One region of the Ensifer sp. GW823-FHT05D09 genome, then DNA from elsewhere that is predicted to be linked to it. Evidence: predicted binding sites of a transcription regulator. Region 1 holds the regulator's gene; the other holds the start of a gene.
What was found. The regulator LexA, encoded in region 1, represses DNA repair genes until DNA is damaged. The targets are predictions, from matches to a motif close to TGTTCNNNNTGTGTTCNG.
Positions count from the first base shown of each region.

Region 2: a site for LexA is predicted at 5,973-5,990, ahead of AC1Q80_RS19080 (helicase-related protein). Genes of this name have one in related genera too.

Region 1 is NZ_JBXAIA010000002.1:379,068-389,354, reverse strand. Features, by position in the region: gene AC1Q80_RS07685 (septal ring lytic transglycosylase RlpA family protein) at 1-272, opposite strand, end outside; tRNA gene AC1Q80_RS07680 (tRNA-Ser) at 550-639, shown strand; gene AC1Q80_RS07675 (hypothetical protein) at 866-1,030, shown strand; gene AC1Q80_RS07670 (DUF4242 domain-containing protein) at 1,347-1,634, shown strand; gene AC1Q80_RS07665 (hypothetical protein) at 1,814-1,957, shown strand; gene AC1Q80_RS07660 (hypothetical protein) at 2,432-2,719, shown strand; gene AC1Q80_RS07655 (hypothetical protein) at 2,768-3,007, opposite strand; gene lexA (transcriptional repressor LexA) at 3,188-3,907, shown strand; gene AC1Q80_RS07645 (hypothetical protein) at 4,027-4,359, opposite strand; gene AC1Q80_RS07640 (hypothetical protein) at 4,984-5,130, shown strand; gene AC1Q80_RS07635 (GFA family protein) at 5,622-6,053, shown strand; gene AC1Q80_RS07630 (RNA-directed DNA polymerase) at 7,217-8,842, opposite strand; gene AC1Q80_RS07625 (hypothetical protein) at 9,252-9,494, shown strand; gene AC1Q80_RS07620 (hypothetical protein) at 9,504-9,827, shown strand; gene AC1Q80_RS07615 (SOS response-associated peptidase) at 9,843-10,287, shown strand, end outside.
Region 2 is NZ_JBXAIA010000006.1:271,104-281,390, reverse strand. Features, by position in the region: gene mtgA (monofunctional biosynthetic peptidoglycan transglycosylase) at 1-588, shown strand, start outside; gene AC1Q80_RS19115 (glutathione S-transferase family protein) at 664-1,311, shown strand; gene rpmF (50S ribosomal protein L32) at 1,471-1,656, shown strand; gene AC1Q80_RS19105 (hypothetical protein) at 1,909-2,310, shown strand; gene phaR (polyhydroxyalkanoate synthesis repressor PhaR) at 2,372-2,950, opposite strand; gene AC1Q80_RS19095 (acetyl-CoA C-acetyltransferase) at 3,174-4,355, shown strand; gene AC1Q80_RS19090 (hypothetical protein) at 4,475-4,726, shown strand; gene AC1Q80_RS19085 (beta-ketoacyl-ACP reductase) at 4,744-5,469, shown strand; gene AC1Q80_RS19080 (helicase-related protein) at 6,173-9,175, shown strand; gene AC1Q80_RS19075 (RNA-binding S4 domain-containing protein) at 9,183-9,596, shown strand; gene fdxA (ferredoxin FdxA) at 9,798-10,136, shown strand.

The DNA.
Region 1 (10,287 bases):
AAATCTTCCTTCGGCTGATACCATTTGCCCTTGACCTGATAGGCTTTACCGACCTGGAACCGGCCACCGCCCTTCGGGATGTTCTTGCCGGTGGCGACACGGGGGCTCGCCTTCACGCCATAAACCGACTCAGCAAAGTATTCTTTGCTCCTCGGCTTGCTCTTCTTGATACTGGACGTCGATCCGCACGCCGCAAGCGTTGCGCAAAGCACGGGAACCGCCGCAAGGCGCAGTCCCTTGATCAGATATGCCGCATTTTTACTGGATGTCATCTGTCCCACAACATCATTCGAACAAGCCGTACTCGAAACCTTCCACTCTTGCCCCCAAGCGGAAATCTCGGCGTCCCGAAACGGAACAGTCGATTAATCATGACAGCAACAAGGCAAAAATGCGAACCGGCGAACAGCCGAGCGCCCGAAATCTCCGGTTATGGTTTACGAATGGTTACCAAGACGGATGGACAAGCTCACGCGCTCAGAAAATCTTGCCGCCGACGCATGTTAAATCTTGCAAAGTAACAAGCCTTCGCGCAATAACGCCGTGCCCGGAGGAGTGGCCGAGCGGTTTAAGGCACCGGTCTTGAAAACCGGCGTGCGTGAAAGCGTACCGTGGGTTCGAATCCCACCTCCTCCGCCATCCACTGTCTCATTTCTTGCCATTCGACGTCGAGCTCGATCGAAACCGCGAATGTTCGAGCGGTTTCCGATTGCCCCTTTGGCGCGCACGTGCTGCCGTCGCGCTGGTATTCAGGCACGCATTTGGAAGGCGGGCGCCAGGTCCGCTTGCCATCCCGAAGGAATTGGGTGAAAGTCTGATTCCGGCCCTTCGAGGCCTGGGCAATCTCCCACAACTGGAGAAAACCATGCCTCTTAAATATCTGACGACAGCCGCTTTTTTTGCTGTTCTGACGCTGTCGGGCTGCGCAAGCACTGGCGACGCCAACACGACCTACGCCCAATGGCAAGGGCCTTCGCCGGAACCAGATCCATCGGCAGCCAGCCCCGGCGGCTTCCGCCTCAGCTACTGAGGCGCGTTCTTTTTTTGTCACGGAGAGCGACAGCTCGTCCGTGCGACCGCCAATTCTTGGGCCAAGGTGCGAAAGCGTCGCGCTGGGACTATCAAACACGATCCGGCAGCACAGCAATCTCGATAGGACGAGGGTTGTGAATCCTCTGGCCGTTTGATGCGGCTTGCTTCAAATCTGGCCGGAACGCGGCTTTCGACCGGATCGGGATACATTCGGCGAATTCGCCGTGAAACAGCTTATGGCAACCGAAAACGTTGACTCCCGCTTCATTAGGGCGCCTTCATATGTAGTCATCCAACAGTTGAGGAACTGAGCGATGCCCACCTTCATCATAGAGCGCGAAGTACCCGGAGCCGACAAGCTTAGTCAGGACGACCTCTGCGCGCTGTCGGCGAAATCCAACGCAGTCGTTGCAGATCTCGGCGTCCCCTACACATGGATCACCAGCTATGTCGCCGGCGACAAGATCTACTGCGTCCACGAGGCGCCAAGCGCCGACGTTATTCGCGAACATGCCGAACGAGGCGGATTTCCGGCCAACAAGATCACCGAGGTCGCCGCCGTGATTGGGCCCACGACAGCCTCTCAGGGGCGCGGCAAATAACAGAGTCGGTGTTATAATCACGCCAGCGGAGCATTGACTTCATTTCAGGCCATGGCGCCCGCCCGAACCAATGCACACCGAGCGCCGTCATTGACTTCCGGCCGTATCAATGCACGCTAGTCCGCCGGTCATTCGGCGCCCACATGGGCTCCCCGGCACGCCTTTCCAAGGAGACGAACATGGCAAAAGGTCAAGTGCGAAGCAACCGCGAGGTTAGAAAGCCCAAGAAGGACAAGACCGTCAAGGCCGCCGTTACGCCAGAAGGCTCCCAGGTGAAGCTTGCAGGCAGCAGCTTCTCTTTGGGCAAGAAAGACAAAAAGTAAGGCAGCCGCTCCAACCTCGAAAATCAAATACGCCTTTAGGTTTTATCAGTGGCCAGTCGGACCGGATGTGCACGTCTCCGCACATCAAGGGCGACTGGTCCCGCGACAAGAAACCAGCAATGATGCCGGCTCCGCAGCACACCCGACCGGCGCGTGAACCTTCCCGCAGACACAGGAAACACTGCCGGCGGCGCTTGCCAGTCGTCTCCCGTCGCGACCCCCAAGGCCGATCTGCCGCCAGCCATGCCGCTCGGGGCCGATGCCGGAGAAGCAACAAACGCCCCGAAACACTCGCTCTTCCAAACAATCTTCGTGTCTTCGCTGCCACAGCTTGAAGAGCGATCGTCGCCTTTCGCAAAGAACTGTTGAACACGGCATGGGTACGCGGCCTGCTTGCTGGACTCCGGAACGAAAGCACGGTTCACATCGTTAACCAATCTATCGGCACCACTTCTGACCTAGCGGACGTCCATCGTGCTTGCAGCCTTGCTTATCGCCTCGATTATCGCATCGCCCCACATCGCCCTTAGCGCGGCCACGGTCGACGACCTGCAAACGGACTTCGAATCGGCCATCCCCTGCCAGCAGATCGACGGTCGGAATGTCTGGAAAGGCTCGATCGCCTATTATATCCAGTCATTCGTCTACCAAGGCGACACGCCGGTGGCGACCGACGCGGCAGATGCCGTGCTGCCGGAGGACAACTCTGCCGAGACCGTGAAGGAGTTCGAGGACGCCTGTTCGGCAACGCAGCCGGCTTGAAACGCCCTCTCCTCGACATGCCCGCTGTCCCAACCGCTTATCTCGGCGCTACTTCCATTCTTTACCATCGCTCGTGGCACACCCTCGTGGTGGCAATCCTTTGCCAAAGGTGAACTTTAACCGGTCACAACCCCACTGGCGGACCGGCCCCGGCATCATCGCATTCAATGCGATGCCGACTTCATCGAACGGGCTCTGCCTGTTGTCGACATATTGATACCAGCGAAACCCGAGGACGGCGGTCGCTGCGATAACGATCGTCGACAGGATCCGAATCAGCGTTTTCATTGCATCCTCATTCGGTAAAAAGCGCGAGGCATGGCAGCTCCGCATGGCATACCCAGCATCGAGGCAGCGGATAGGCGCACGATTGATACAACATTCACGGAATTTTAGGCACTTGCGGAACACATATGGAACAGATAGTGTCTGTTCTTGATTTGTTTCACGCCTCTGGAGCGACTTGCCATGCTGACCCGCAAGCAACAGGAATTGCTTCTTTTCATCCACGAACGCATGAAGGAGTCCGGTGTTCCGCCGTCCTTCGACGAGATGAAGGATGCACTCGACCTGGCATCGAAGTCGGGCATTCACCGGCTGATTACGGCGCTCGAGGAACGCGGTTTCATTCGACGCCTTCCCAACCGCGCCCGGGCGCTTGAGGTCATCAAGCTGCCGGAAGCTTACGCGGGAAGCGCTCAGCCGCGTCGCGGGTTTTCACCAAGCGTCATCGAGGGAAGTCTCGGCAAACCTCCCGCCCCTGCCCCGGTTACCGCAAAAGCGCCGCCGGTGGCAGACAACAGCTCCGTCTCGGTTCCGGTCATGGGCCGCATTGCCGCCGGCGTACCGATCTCGGCAATACAGAACAACACGCACGATATTACCGTGCCGCTCGATATGATCGGCAGCGGCGAGCACTACGCCCTTGAAGTGAAGGGTGATTCGATGATCGAGGCCGGCATCTTCGACGGCGACACGGTGATCATCCGCAATGCCACGACGGCAAACCCCGGCGACATCATCGTCGCACTTGTCGATGACGAGGAAGCGACGTTGAAGCGCTTCCGGCGCAAAGGCGCATCGATTGCACTCGAGGCGGCCAATCCGGCCTACGAGACGCGCATCTTCGGCCCGGACCGCGTCAAGATACAGGGCAAGCTCGTTGGCTTGATCCGTCGCTATCACTAAGCCAGATGATGATGGCTGTCTTTCTGCTGGACAGGCCTTCTTGTGCTTGAACGTCTCGCCACCCAAGAGGTAGCGAGACGTAAGTGGTCAGGTTGAGCGTTTTACGCGCTCGATAATTTTCATTCGTGAATGGAGTACTCGCCCAACTCACAGAGGTCCTGCATGTCTTCGGTCGTGTCGAGACCGGAGCCTTCCTCGAATTCGAAGCGCATGTCGTATTTGCAGACATCGCGTCCGTCGGCGATGGTAATTTCCATGCTCTCGCCCGGATTAAGCACCTGCCGCCCGAAGACATCGTCTTCCCACTGATCGACGCCAACCGGCGAGGTATAGAAGTTCGTCAGAACGGCTTTCGTCTTGTTCTTCAGCTGAAAGACGAGATCCTCGGCGCTTGCGGTGGCCGTCGTTGCGGCAAATATGGCAAGAGCAGTCAGGGCGATCTTACATTTCATTTTATGTCATTTCCTCCATTGTCGGTTTTGTTTGACGCTACCTATACGGGTCGCATCGCTGGAATATTCATTCCTGATGTCGTCTAGAGACAATAATCTTTGCACTGACAATACGGGCAGAATCACCATTTCGGGGCAGGTCGCCGGCAAGCCAGATCCGCGCATGCCTATTCGCGGCGCAAACGCGTGAAGCGCACGCGCGCACGTCGGATCACCCATGAAGAATAACTGACATCGGCGGAGAATAAGGAACAGGCTGACATCGCCACTGCTGCGCCAGGTGTGCCCCGAATCTTGGCAGCCCGCGAAGCCGGGCATGCCTGCAAAGGCGATAGCCCACAGATGAGTGACGTCGCGGCATGAGGAGCAAATTAGAATGAGTCGGCGGCTCAATCATGCATCGCACTTGCAGCGATTGTCACTCGCCCACCGAGGGCGCGGGTCAGCGCGTCAGGCACAAAGGGTGCTAGGGAAAAGGGATACGCTGCCTACGCACGGAAACCGAATCTGATCTTCGTCAGAGCCATGGATCCCTTGAGCCCAACGCACCCGACGATCGCACCGTTGCCTTTCGACGATGGCAGCCTAGTTACCCATTCGCGTAACCAAGTGAGGAACTGCTGAATGAACCGTAATAGCCTCTATCTCGTCATCGCCGTGCTCGCTGTCGCCGTCATCGGGCTCGGCGTCTATGCTTATCGTGAGGAAACGAAACCTGCCGGTGTCGAGATCAAGATTGGCGAGGGCGGCGTTTCCGTTCAGGAGAATTGAGCAGGCCGCGCATTTTCCCAATGCGGCAACGAGCGGCTGATTTCTGATCGGCGGCAGCGCGTCGCGTTGTCACCACCTCCAGATTACTGGTTGCTCAGGTGGGGCTAGGCTAGCAACGGCTGAAATTTGCTGCACCGGCAATTTGAGACCATAGAGCCCCGCGCCATGATTGCCCAAGCCATGCATTGGGCCCACCCTCAGCGTGGAGTGGGCGCCCGATGCTCAATCAAGCGCTTTCTCTTCGCAGATAGCCTCCACCGCAAGTCGTCGACCGTCGCGCCGATGGGACGGTGGCATGTGGTGTGGAAGCTCGCGGGCTTCACAGACATTGCGACGCGCAACGCGCCTGGCCGAGGTGGCCGACGCGCAGAGCCACCCGGATGGCAAGATCATCCTCAAGAATGCCTCAGCGTACGAATACGCTTGAGCATGCGCAATCCGCCCCATATTGAAGACGTGCAAATGTGCTTCAAAATCAGATGGATGGTTGCATGAATCTCGACGTTCAGGACCTCGACGGAGCCTGCCACTGCGGAACGGTTCGTTTCAATGTAAAACTGAAAAACGGTCTTCATACCGCTCGCCGCTGCACCTGCTCCTATTGTCAGCTGAAGGGTGCGGTTGCCGTCTCCGCCGCCAAGGACGGGATCACGGTTCTTTCCGGAGGCGAGGCTCTCACCAAATACCAGTTCAATACAAAGGCCGCAGAACATTACTTCTGCTCGAAATGCGGGATCTATACGTTCCACAAACCGCGCGCGAACCCGGACTTCTACGGCGTCAACGCCGCATGCCTCCAGGGCGTCAGCCCATTCGATTTCGTAGAACTGCCCGTCAACGACGGCATCAATCACCCACTGGACACCAAGGATTTGAGCGGACCAAGGCTCGCGGGAACACTGAAATTCATTCCGGCGGAATGACTGACGCGTTCAAGGCAGCAGCGGAACCATGCGGCAAGTATGCGCTAGATGATAACGACACCGCGCGGCACCACTGCTGCCGTCCGCCCTGACAGGCGACGGTTGGCGAAGCCGAGAAATCAGTGCCGAGGCTTCGGTACGTTGACATTCTCCCAACGCCCAAGAAAGCGTGGGTTGCGACACACTCCAGCTTATGAGGCCGGCGAGATTGCTCTATGCCGACTTGAAGTATGCGAAATTAACTACTTCCGCGCGTGCACATTGATGCCGTTACTCCGAATGATTAAACCCAGGCGAGCAACGACCTGGAGCAACCGTGATTACTTTAGCGCGCTGGGCCACGCTCATAATCCTTCTCTTAGCCCCCGTATTATGGTGGGCAGAGCCGGGACTTGCCGTGATTCCGCCAATGGGCGCAAACAAGAACGGCTCCACCGCAATCCTAATTCGCGGCTCTGATAGCGGGGTCCATCTGCTCGACAGCCCGCGGGCATACTGCGAGAGGCTCGGAACTCCCGGCTTCTATTGTGAATGTATAGTCGCCGATCGCATGGCCAGTGCGGCGCTTATAGGTTTTCCGTTCAGCCAGTCTCTGCATGAAGCGACACTGACCGAGCCCTACCAAAACGAGACGTAACCACGCCCCCTACTGCATAGACGACGATCATCAAGTGTTGCTGGCTTAAGTGCTTTCGTGGTCAAAGGCCCTGGAGGCCCGGCACGGAAGAGCGTGGCCCGGATCAAATGCGACGGAATCGGTGATCTTCAGTTGGCTGTGGAGGAAGATACAGAAGGGGAAAACGGCAAGGAATCGCCATGCCAATGTGGAAATCCTGGCATCCCGTGACGATGAATTTCGTCGCGAAATCAATTCGTTATGTGGAATTTTGGAGGCCTCGCCCGGAGTGGCTGAATTAAGTAATATCAACTACTTGCGGCCGAAGACTGCCACACTTCCCTAAAATAATATCTTTTGAGAATCAAAGGGCGCTGCCACACCCTGCCACACCTTTCGTGCGCTCACCGCACGCTGTTCTTCTCTCCGCGTGCTGCAGGGCATACGCCAGAACTGCTCCATGACCGCGGATATAATGCGCATCCCCAGAGCAAGGTGCTGCATGAATTCATGAGCCCATCGAATTTGCCTCGGCAGATTAGGATCTCTAAAAATCATTCTGATCTACTCCGAACATCCAGTCAGGAAAATCTTCGTCATTTGTGTGCTGGCTGTCATCCTCATCTTCATCGTAGCCATAACGGGTGCGACTGATCGCGCTCGATGCATCTTCCATTGAGCTGACGTAACTCTCTATATTGATCAACTCTACATTGCGGTCCGCGAGGTGTTCAAATTCACTCGAAAAATCCCCGCTAAATGATGCACGAGTGAAATTGTTCGCTCTCGCCACGAGATTAAGAAGCCAGCTTGCATCTGAGGTCGGCAGCCGAGTCGTAAATCTAATCGGCGGTCGCTTGTCGATATGCCCCTGGGTAAAAGCGAAAGCCAGCAACGACAAAATGTGCCCGTTTTGGGACCGGCAAAGAGAAGCAACTCTCGCTTCGCTCAATGGAAGACCGCAAGCCAACATCAGCCACGTCAACCACAGAACCTCATGATGGTGATTGAACGCTAAGTGGCGATCGAGTAAATATGAACAGGTCTCCCCCCAACCGTCCACATCTATTTCCTCGTCAATGGCGAACCTTTTAACTACAAGAAGGCATACATAGTCGATACAATGTGGATAGTGATAACAAATTCTTTGCAAATACGACTCTACATCATCCCACTTCCCACTTTTATACACTTTTAATTTATCAATATTTCTAAGTGCAATTTTAACGGGGCTTGACGTTTTCAATTCTGATGACAGCTGCAATGACTTATCGATATGAAAAACTAGATCTTCACTGCTAAACCCCCATTTTTCCGGCATTGACAGCTTCAGATCTTGAGCCCATATGTCGTTTATTGGATCTAAGCTGCTATATATTCTAGTCTTTGTATCATTTATCTGCAGTTCGTAGCGCTGAAGTACTTCGCGCAATCGCGACAATACAACCAGAGCGTCAGCTTCGCTTTTCAATCCAATATAGTAATCATCGACATGCCTTGCCGCGCCTACAATGACACCCTGAACCGCATCCTGCAGGGCATTATCAATGCTGGTCGACACAAACTCGGCGACCAATCGGAATGCATCTGGACCAACCAAAACGCCGCGGGTTTGCGCGAGCTGGCAATTGCGAACAAAAAAGTCGAGTTGATTAAAGGGAAGGTCTTTCGAGAGCGGAGACATGTCCCGCTTTGACTCTTCAATGCCATGTGCGGCCCAAGGAATAGAATGCGTATATATGCTAGGGAAAAACTGCGAGATGTCCGTTTTCAACAAAAAAGGTGCATATCTTAGGCGCTTCTGCGCAATTGCTGCAACCTCGGACAAAGACGTTATTTGAATCGCGCGATCTGCTTCAGGCGCGAGCAATTTCGGCGCACTAACCGAGAACGTTGACGACGCGTAGTGTCGCTCAAATTTCCGCCAGTGCTTGTGAATAAATGTGGATACATAGTGATGGGCTATGGGGTGGGGAGTTCCGTAAAATCGCCGCCCTCCGTCATGCTTCGTGCCGCTATAGCGAATGTAATCCGCGGGCCGACGGCGGGACTGCCGTTCATCGACGTCTTTAACGATTCCTCTCATAGCGCGTTGAATATCGCTTGATATAAAGCATGGTGGCAGCGTCTCAGGAAAAAGCCCTTTTGCCGTCAATGAATACCGATTCTTCAAAGAGATGCCCCCACGCTCGAGCTACATGCTCTGCTTAGCGGAACTTAGCGCATAAGTTGTTAATTGAGCTGTATGGCCTTAACCAGCAAATCTTGGTGTTGACTCTAAGTCCCAATGAGAACATTTGTAGAACACACCCCTTGGGAAGGCCTACAGAATGAGCGATGATGCTGGCGCCAGCAAAAAGCCTGAAGGCGGCATAGTCGAGCACCTCTGCGAGCACCTAGGCTGCGGCAAGTGGGGAAGCCTCGGCTTTGCCCACGGCAGTGCACCGCCCAATTGGTACTGCTTCGAACACAAGATCGAGTGGCCTCCGGGCAAGAGATCCTAATTCCACCGGCGATGCGGCCGCCAACCTAAAACCGAATAGACGAACGCTCCGGGAAGGCACCCCGGACAAGGAAAAGCCATGTCCGCCGCTCAGCAACCAACATCGATCGAAGACGCCGACCAAACCTTTGACGAATTCGACGCGGCCCTCGCCTGGCACAATGGTGACGCGGAAGCCACTGTCCGCACCCTGCTCGCCGACTGCCGACATCTGCGAGAACAACTCGCCTTGGCCGAAATTTCGATGAGCCTCGGCTTTACACGCGGGTGGCGCCCGCGCAGCGAACCGTCCTCTGCAGCCAATGAAAGCCTCAGCTGTTAGGTTGACGCCATGCCGGAACAAAATGGCCTAACCCGCTGGCAGCGCATGCATACTTTGACCAAGGCCGAGGAGACCGGCCAGATCGTCAAGATCGAGTGCATGTATTGTCGCATCATGCGCCGATACCGCTGTCGAGACTTGCTAAAGCTCTGCGGTGACGTGCCGATCGACGAGATCGTGCCCCACTTTCGGTGCGAGGTGTGCAAACGCAAGGAGTATTTGCAGGCAGAATTCGAGTTGCCACGGGGCGCTGACACTGGAAAGCTCCAGATCCGGAAGCTGGTGAGGATCAAGATGGTTCCCAGACCAGTATGGAAAGACGACTTCTACTGAAGGTGAGCAAGGACGATGTGCAATCTCTATAATTTGACCACGAACCAGCAGGCCATCCGTGATTTCGTTTCGATTACAAATGATCTGGTCGGCAACCTCGAGCCGTCGGTTGACGTCTACCCCGATCGCTTAGCGCCGATCATTCGCAACAATGAGGACCGCCGCGAACTCGCGATGGTGCGCTGGGGCATGCCTTCGTCGAGCAAGGCACAATTCGACGCTGCCACAAAGCGCGCCGATAAACTTCGTGCCAAGAGCAAAGACGTCGACTTTGACGAACTCCTGAAAATGGAGCCCGACGGTGGCACCACGAACGTTCGCAACACCTCCAGCAAGCACTGGAAGCGCTGGTTGGAAGTCGGGAACCGCTGTGTCGTACCCGTAACCCGTTTCGCCGAACCGGACCCTGCGAGCAAGGTTGAAGGTGGACGCACTCCGAACGCCTGGTTCACCAGCACCG
Region 2 (10,287 bases), on a different contig from region 1:
TTCATTCGTCCGGTCTCGACGCTGATGCTGCGCGACCTCGTGCTGCTGCGCGGCTACGACCGGCAGTGGGTCGAGTTCGACCAGATCGCGCCGGTCTTGGTGCAGTCGGTGATGATGTCCGAGGACGGACAGTTCTGCATCCACGACGGCGTCGACTGGGGCCAGATGCGCGGCGTGGTGCAAGATGCGCTCGAGGGGGAATCGACGCGTGGCGCCAGCACCATCCCGATGCAGACGGTGAAGAACCTGTTTCTCTGGAACGGCCGCTCCTTCGTTCGCAAGGCGATGGAACTGCCGCTCGCCATCGCCGCCGATTTCGTCTGGAGCAAGCAGCGGATGATGGAGATCTATCTGAACGTCGCCGAGTGGGGTGATGGCATCTACGGTATCGAGGCTGCCGCCCGTCATCATTTCGGCGTTTCCGCCGCCAAGCTTTCCAGGCGCCAGGCGGCCCTGCTTGCCGTGTCGCTGCCCAACCCTAGGGAACGCAACGCCGGCAAGCCGGGGCGCGGACTGAAGCGCCTGGCATCGTTGATCGAGCGCCGTGCCAGCCGGTCTGGCGAATACATCACCTGCCTTTATGATTGAGATGACGTCTATTCATTGGTCCTGATGTTCGCCGTGGCCTAAGGGTTACGACCGGATACACAGGGAGACCCAATGATGGACAAGCTCGTTCTCTACGTCGGCAACAAGAACTATTCGTCCTGGTCGCTGCGGCCGTGGCTGGCGCTGGAGGCTGCCGGCATAACCTTCGAGGACGTGGTGATCCCCTTCGATTTCGCCGCCGGAAACCCGAAGCTGCGGGAAATTTCGCCGACCGGTCGCGTGCCGCTTCTCATCCATGGCGACACGAAGATCTGGGAATCGCTGGCGATCATCGAATATGTCGCCGAGCTCTTTCCGGAAGCTGGCGTGTGGCCGTCAGACCAGCAAGACCGGGCGCGGGCGCGCAGCTATGCCTGCGAAATGCTGTCCGGCTTTCGCGCCTTGCGTGGCGCCTGCCCGATGAACATTCGCCGAAAGAAGCAGGCACTGGCTGTCTCCGACGAGGTGCGCGCCGACGTCGCCCGCATCGAGACGATCTGGGCAGAAGCGCTGGCGCGCTCCGGTGGTCCGTTCCTGTTCGGGTCGTTTACGGCTGTTGATGCGATGTACGCGCCTGTGGTTAACCGCTTCGACGTTTACAATCTCGTTCGCGATCCGACGACTTTGGGGTATATCGAACGGATGAAGGCGCACCCGGCGTTCCGGAAATGGGAAGCGGCCGCACGCGCGGAACCGTGGATCGTTGCCGAGGACGAAGTCTGATTCGATCTTCCTCGAGCGAGGAGTCGAAAAATTGCGCTCGGGGACTGGTCAAGTGGCAGTTCGCCATGTATAAGCGCGCCAAATTTCCGTGATTAACATCTGTTTTATACGGCCATTTCGGCTGCTGAACAGTGTTTTGCCCGATAAGTGGAGAATGAAATGGCTGTACCTAAAAGAAAAACGAGCCCGTCCAAGCGTGGCATGCGCCGTTCTGCCGACGCCCTGAAGACGCCGACCTACATCGAAGACAAGAACTCCGGTGAACTGCGTCGTCCGCACCATATCGACCTGAAGACCGGCATGTACCGTGGTCGCCAGGTTCTGACCCCGAAGGAAAGCGCATAAGCGCTGACATTGGCGGACCGAGTTAAAGGGCTGGCTTTGCCAGCCCTTTTCTTTTGCGGGGCCTGACACCGTATCGACGGAGACGTTGGGTTATAGCAATACCGATTGGTCCTGCAGCGCCGCGCGCCCGTTCAGACGGGCAAGGATCGCTGTGTCACTTTGATTTGCTGCACCATGCAGCAAGCAAGCTGGTGATCTCGGGCGTCACGGGGCGCATGGCGATCACGCATCGAAGAGGGAGCGCATTTTTCCATGCTTGCCGCCATTCCATTGCTGATCCTGCCCTTTGCCATCTACAATCTCGCCATGCTCGGCCTCTTCGGCGGCACGGCCGGGCTTGATGCCGGCGTGATGTCGCTGTCGATGCTGTCCGGCGCGACATGGGCGATGAGCTTCGGCGACCTCCTGATCGTCGTGGCCCTGCTTCTGCTTTTCGCGGAAATTCTGAAAGCGACCCGGACCGGCACGCGGGCACTGATGGACCATCTGCTGTCGATGGTGCTGTTCATCGCGTTTCTGGTCGAATTCCTACTGGTTGCGCCTGCGGCCACCCAGATCTTCTTCATCCTGATGACGATCAGCTTCATTGACGTCATCGCCGGTTTCTCCGTGTCGATGCGCACGGCCGGCCGGGATGTCTCGATCGGTCTTTGAAGTGGACTGAGGAGCGTTCACGCCGCGCATCGATGAGGATTGCGGCGTTGTCGCGACTGGCTTAGCCGAGATTGTCGAGCTTGGTCTGAAGGGCGCGCAATTGCTCCTTCAGTTCGTCGATATCCTTGGCTTCCGCCTTCTTGGTCTCCTTGACCGGAGGCGAAGCGATGAACGGCGAAAACATCTGCATCGCCTGATGGAACATCTCGGTGTTGCGGCGAACCTGTTCTTCGACCAGTTGCAGCGGGGCTTGCAGGTTCTTGCCAAGCGGCGTGTCGCCGAAGGCCTTGTTGATCTGCTCGCGCATCTGCACCTGCTGCTCGGTAAAGGCCTGCATCGAGTGCTCGAGATAGCTCGGTACGACCATCTGCATCTGGTCGCCATAGAACGAAATCAGCTGGCGCAGGAACGAGATCGGCAGCAGCGTGTTGCCGGTCTTGGATTCCTGCTCGAAGATGATCTGCGTCAGGACCGAGTGGGTGATGTCTTCGCCTGATTTGGCGTCCTGTACGGTAAATTCGTCGCCCTTCTTCACCATCACTGCCAGGTCGTCGAGCGTGACGTAGGTGCTGGTCCCGGTGTTGTAGAGCCGCCGGTTCGCATATTTCTTGATTACGATCTGGCCGTCATTCTTCGCCATCAGGCTCTCCTCAATTACCCGCGGTCCGTCTTTTTCTACTTTTCAGAGTATCCGCAAACGAACACCGCTGACAATGTCTTTGTGCGATGCGACGACGCAAGTGCGAAATCTCACGGTCGGCGCGCCATGACGGTTTTGCGGCAGTGCATCAAGGCGTTTGACTTGCGCTCCGCGCTTTGCCAGTCTGCTGCCTGACCGCAAGAAAATCTGAGGAAACGTCCCCATGAGCAATCCCTCCATCGTGATCGCCAGCGCGGCCCGTACCGCCGTCGGATCCTTTAACGGTGCCTTTGGCAACACGCCGGCCCACGAGCTTGGCGCCGCCGTCATCAAGGCGGTGCTCGAACGCGCCGGCGTCGAGGCAAGCGACGTCGACGAAGTTATCCTCGGACAGGTGCTGCAGGCAGGCGAAGGCCAGAACCCGGCCCGCCAGGCCGCGATGAAGGCGGGCATTCCGCCGGAAAAAACCGCCTGGGGCATGAACCAGCTCTGCGGTTCGGGCCTGCGCGCCGTCGCGCTCGGCATGCAGCAGATTGCCAACGGCGATGCCGATATCATCATTGCCGGCGGCATGGAGTCCATGTCGATGGCGCCGCATTGCTCGCATCTGCGTGGCGGTGTGAAGATGGGCGACTTCAAGATGGTCGACACGATGATCAAGGACGGCCTGACGGACGCCTTCTACGGCTACCACATGGGCATCACGGCAGAGAATGTCGCGCGCCAGTGGCAGCTCACCCGCGAGGAGCAGGACCAGTTCGCGCTCGCTTCGCAGAACAAGGCCGAGGCCGCCCAGAAGGCCGGCCGCTTCGCCGACGAGATCGTTCCCTTCGTGGTCAAGGGCCGCAAGGGCGACGTCGTCGTCGACCAGGACGAATATATCCGCCACGGCGCCACGCTCGACCAGATGACCAAGCTGCGCCCGGCCTTCGACAAGGAAGGAACAGTGACCGCCGCTAACGCGTCCGGCCTCAATGACGGTGCGGCCGCCACCCTGCTGATGACCGAGGCCGAGGCTGCCAAGCGTGGCATCAAGCCGCTCGCGCGCATCGTTTCCTGGGCAACGGCCGGCGTCGATCCGCAGGTGATGGGAACGGGCCCGATCCCGGCATCGCGCAAGGCGCTTGAGAAGGCCGGTTGGGCAATTGGCGACGTCGAGCTTGTGGAAGCCAACGAAGCCTTCGCGGCCCAGGCCTGCGCAGTCAACAAGGACCTCGGCTGGGATCCGTCGATCGTCAACGTCAACGGCGGCGCGATTGCGATCGGCCATCCGATCGGCGCCTCCGGTGCCCGCGTTCTCAACACGCTGCTGTTCGAGATGAAGCGCCGCGGCGTTTCCAAGGGCCTTGCGACGCTCTGCATCGGCGGCGGCATGGGTGTTGCCATGTGCGTCGAGCGCCTCTGACCGGCCGCCGCATGCGTCATGTCAGCGGATTGATCCTTTCAGTCCCGTTCGTCGCCTCTTCGACGGCTCATGCGTTTGCGGCGTCCTCGCCGTTCGACCAGGAAAAGGTGGTTCAGTGCATGCTGGACCACACGACGGCCGACGACGAAACCGTGTTCAAGAACCTGCTGGTTGCGGCGCTCAACGACGACACCGGCGGCGTCAAATCGCATATCGTGCAGGTGAGCAGCCTGTTGATGAACCTCGCGCTGACCAAGTGCGAGGTCGCAATGTCCATGCTTGCCGATCCGCAGTTTCAGGCCGCAGCCGCGACCTACGGGCAGCATCTGGGCGAAAAATTGATGAAGAAGGCCTTTGATAAACTGAATTAATCAAGCGGGAGGCGAACATGAGCAGGGTAGCATTGGTTACGGGCGGGTCACGCGGCATTGGCGCTGCGATTTCCATCGCGCTGAAGAATGCCGGATACAAGGTTGCTGCCAACTACGCCGGCAATGACGAGAAGGCAGAGGCCTTCAAGGCGGAGACCGGCATCCCGGTCTACAAGTGGGACGTCTCCAACTATCAGTCCTGCGTCGAGGGCATCGCGAAGGTCGAAGCCGACCTCGGACCGGTCGAGGTGCTCGTCAACAACGCCGGCATCACCCGAGACGCCATGTTCCACAAGATGACGCCGGAGCAATGGGGCGAGGTGATCAACACCAACCTGACCGGCCTGTTCAATATGACCCACCCTGTCTGGACGGGCATGCGCGACCGCAGCTTCGGTCGCGTGATCAACATCTCGTCGATCAATGGCCAGAAGGGCCAGATGGGACAGGCGAACTATTCCGCCGCCAAGGCCGGCGATCTCGGCTTTACCAAGGCGCTCTCCCAGGAAGGCGCTGCCAAGGGCATCACCGTCAACGCGATCTGCCCGGGTTACATCGGCACGGAGATGGTGCGGGCGATACCGGAAAAGGTCCTCAACGAGCGGATCATTCCGCAGATCCCGGTCGGTCGCCTCGGCGAGCCGGAGGAAATCGCTCGCTGTGTGGTTTTCCTCGCATCCGACGATGCCGGTTTCATCACCGGCTCGACGATCTCTGCCAACGGCGGACAGTTTTTCGTCTGATCCGCGCGATCGCTCACAATTTCGACGGCGCTCCGACGGGGGCGCCGTTTTGTTTTTCAGCGGCTACCGCAGGCAACGTTGGAAGGTTAACGGCACACAGGAATTCCATCCGAGATTGGGAGAAAAGTGGTCCTGGGCCTGTTGCTCGCCATGGCACTGGATACTATATCTTGTGGAGAACAAAAGTCGAACGTTGGGATGTCAGCGATTCGTCGCCGATTCGTTCCGGCTTTGGTCGATGTGTTAACGCAGCGATTCCCATTCCTTGAATCCGACGAATCAGTCGGATTCTTCGGTTAAAATTTCCTAAACTTTCCAGAGTCTTGGATTCCGAATCCTTTGCCTCTTTTAACGCTTCGGCAGTACAGATTAACGCCTGCCACACGCTCGGCACACCCCGTTGGCGAAGTGATTCAGCATCTGGTGCGACATTGGCAGTTGAAATCTATATGTAGCCGTGAACATACAGTGAATCGACTGGAGTCAGCGATTCGTCGCCGATTCGTTCCGTTGCTGTTCCAGACCTTAATTTCGTACGTCCAGATATGGTGGTGCGGACTGGTTCTGATTTGTCTGGAAATGGTTTTAGTTGTCGGCGCCCCTTGCGTTTGCTGCGGTGCGTGGGCATGTGTTTGCCGCCGGCGCGTAAAGGCGCCTCTTATGTTTCTGAATGCCCGGGATCGATGACGTGTCCGTTCACCCCATGATCCTGAGCGGCCGCGGTGTCACCGCGGTGCTCGGGCCAACCAATACCGGCAAGACGCATTATGCGATCGAGCGCATGATCGCGCACGACAGCGGCGTCATCGGGCTGCCGCTGCGCCTTTTGGCGCGCGAGGTCTATACGCGCCTGGTCGAAAAGGTCGGTCATCACAACGTCGCGCTGATCACCGGCGAGGAAAAGATCACCCCGCACCGTGCCCGCTATTCGGTCTGCACCGTCGAGGCGATGCCGCGCGAGACGACGGCATCTTTCGTCGCCATCGATGAAGTGCAGCTTGCCGGCGATCTCGAGCGTGGCCACATCTTCACCGACCGGCTGCTCTATCTGCGCGGCCGCGGCGAGACGTTGCTGCTCGGGGCTGCAACGATGCGGCCGATCCTCGAGCAGCTGTTGCCGGGCATCACCGTCGTCGAGCGCCCGCGCATGTCCCAGCTGCTCTATGCCGGATCGAAGAAGATCACCCGCCTGCCGCCTCGTACGGCGATCGTCGCCTTCTCGGCCGACGAGGTCTATGCGATCGCCGAGCTGATCCGCCGCCAGCGCGGCGGTGCTGCCGTCGTGCTCGGGGCGCTGTCGCCGCGCACGCGCAACGCCCAGGTCGCGCTCTACCAGGAAGGCGACGTCGAATTTCTGGTGGCGACAGACGCGATCGGCATGGGCCTGAACCTCGATGTGGACCATGTCGCCTTTGCGCAGGACCGCAAGTTCGACGGCTACCAGTTCCGGAACCTCAATCCGGCCGAGCTGGCGCAGATCGCCGGACGCGCCGGGCGGCATCTGCGCGACGGTACCTTTGGCGTCACCGGCCGGGTCGATCCGTTCGACAACGAACTGGTGCACCGCATCGAGGCGCATGAATTCGATCCGCTCAAGGTGCTGCAGTGGCGCACCAAGGCATTCGACTATGCGTCGCTCGCCGCCCTGAAGCGTAGCCTCGATGCCGCGCCGACAATTCCTGGGCTTGCGCGCGCACTACCTGCGGTGGATCAGCAGGCGCTCGAACATTTGTCTCGCTATCCCGAAGTGGCGGATCTCGCGACCACGCCGGACCGGGTCGAGAAATTGTGGGAAGTCTGCGCATTGCCGGATTATCGCCGCATTACACCGGCTCAACACGCCGATCTGATCTCGACGATCTATGCCGATCTCGTTCGTCGCGGTACCGTGAACGAGAATTTCATGGCCGAACAGGTCAGGCGGGCGGATTTTACCGATGGCGAGATCGACACACTTTCGGCGCGAATCGCGCAGATCAGAACCTGGACTTATGTGTCGAACCGGCCCGGTTGGCTTGCCGATCCGACACACTGGCAAGAAAAGACGCGGGAAATTGAAGATCGATTGTCCGACGCACTACATGAACGGTTGACGAAACGCTTTGTTGATCGCAGGACATCTGTGCTCATGAAGCGCCTGAGAGAGAATGCTATGCTGGAAGCTGAAATCAGTGTGAATGGTGACGTCTTCGTTGAAGGCCATCACGTAGGACAACTAACCGGTTTCCGGTTTACGCTGGCGACCGGCGGAGACGGACCGGACGCCAAGGCTGTGCAGGGTGCTGCGCAGAAGGCGCTGGCGCTCGAGTTCGAAGCGCGTGCGGCGCGTCTGCACGCCTCCGGCAATGGCGACCTTGCGCTGTCGTCCGACGGCCTCGTGCGTTGGCTCGGAGATCCCGTGGCCCGGCTGACCGCCAGCGACCACGTCATGCGTCCGCGCGTCATCCTGCTTGCCGACGAGCAGCTGCAGGCCAATGCACGCGAGCATGTCGTCGCCCGTATCGAGCGCTTCGTGAACCATCATATCGGCACCGTGCTGAAGCCGCTCGACGATATCTCGCGCGCCGAGGATCTCGAGGGCCTTGCCAAGGGCCTGGCCTTCCAGCTCGTCGAAAATCTCGGTGTGCTGTTCCGTCGCGACGTCGCCGAGGATGTGAAGTCGCTGGACCAGGACGGCCGCGCTTCGATCCGCAAGTACGGTGTCCGCTTCGGCGCCTACCACATCTTCCTGCCCGCTCTGTTGAAGCCGGCTCCGGCCGAGCTGATCACCCTGCTCTGGGCGTTGAAGAATGACGGCCTCGACAAGGCGGGCTACGGCGACCTGATTCCGATGCTGGCTGCCGGTCGCACGTCTGTTGTCACCGATCCCTCGTTCGAGCGGACCTTCTACAAGCTCGCGGGTTTCCGTTTCCTCGGCAAACGTGCCGTTCGCATCGATATCCTCGAGCGTCTGGCTGATCTCATCCGTCCACTGCTGCAGTGGAAGCCGGGTGCGCAGCCGCGTCCGGAAGGGGCCTATGACGGACGCCGCTTTACCGCGACCACCTCGATGCTCTCCATTCTCGGCGCAACGCCTGACGATATGGAAGAAATCCTCAAGGGTCTTGGCTACCGTGCAGACAGCGTGAAGGCCGAAGACGCAGCCGCGTTCCTGGCAAGCCAGGGCGGCGCTGTCGCCGCTCAGGCAGAGCCTGCTGCCGAAGTGGCTGCCGATCACGACGATGCGGATGCAAGCGCAGACGCCGAGCCGGCGGCCGAAGCAGAGGCATCAGCCTCTGCCGAGCCTGCGGCCGTCGAAGGCGAAGCGGTCGCTGTTCAGGCGCCCGCGGAAGACGGGGCCGAGGCTGTCGAAGCCAAGCCGGTACTCCTCTGGCGTCCAGGCACCCGCCAGGACAACCAGCGTCAGGGTGGCCGTCCTCAGGGCGATCAGCGCCGTGGTGGCGGTCCGCGCCAGGGCCAAGGTCAAGGCGAAGGACGTGAAGGACGCGAAGGCGGCGGCCGCAAGGGCGGTGCACCCGCTCGCGGCAAGCGCCACGACGGCAAGCCCGAGGGTGGCCAGCGGCAGGATCGCCACGATCGTCACGATCGCGGCGGCAAGCCCAACGCTGCCAAGTTCGAAGCCCGGCCGCCGCGCAAGGAGAAGCCTATCGATCCGGATTCGCCCTTTGCCAAGCTTGCTGCTCTCAAGGAGCAGATGAAGAAGTAGGATCGCCATGGAGAAACAGTCAGCGTCCAACCCGGCATCACGCCAGCGTCTCGACAAATGGCTGTTCTTCACGCGCCTCGTGAAGTCCCGCTCGCTCGCCCAGAAGGCGATCGAGGCGGGGCATGTCACCGTCAATGACGAACGGGTCAAGCAATCCTCCGCCCAGGTGAAGGCGGGCGATATGCTGACCCTGTCTCTCGAGCGCCGCGACGTGATCGTGCGCGTGCTTCTGCCCGGCGAGCGCCGCGGTCCTTACGAGGAGGCGCGGTTGCTCTACGAGGACCTGACGCCGAACGAGCCGCGGGAAAAGCTGTCGGCTTTCGACCTGGCGACGCGCGAGCCTGGGGCCGGGCGCCCCACCAAGAAAGAGCGGCGTGAAATCGACCGGCTGAAGCCTGGTTTCAATCCGCTCGACGATTAGAAAACTCTGCCTTCAGCGCGGCGTTTCGCGCATTGAATATTCTTGCAAAGGGTCCATAAAGCCTTTACCTGACAACCCACGTTGGGTGCATCGGTCCTGCTTCGGCAGCTATGCGCGCCGGACATTCCTAGCATGCGCGGACACGAGCATCACCATTGATTGCGGTCTGCCATCAAACGTGAGCATTGGCTGGAGTACCTCATGACGTATGTCGTGACCGACAATTGCATTCGCTGCAAGTACATGGATTGCGTTGAAGTCTGCCCCGTGGACTGCTTCTACGAAGGCGAGAATTTTCTCGTCATTCACCCCGACGAATGCATCGATTGTGGCGTCTGCGAGCCGGAATGTCCCGCCGAGGCCATCAAGCCGGATACCGAGCCGGGCCTTGATATGTGGTTGAAAGTGAACGCTGATTTTGCCACCAAGTGGCCGAACGTCACCATCAAGCGCGATGCGATGCCGGAAGCCAAGGAAATGGACGGGGTCGAGGGCAAGTACGAGAAGTACTTCTCTGCCGAACCCGGCCAGGGCGACTGAGGCGTCCGGTTCCGGCCCGCTGATCGGGCGTGACGGAACCAAGACGGCCCCGGCGTCAAATCTGGGGAAAATCACACTCCGCCCTCGCAGATGCGAGAATGGCGGCTTGATGGCTGCCCTGCAGCAAATTATTGATTTCCGCAGTTTTTTG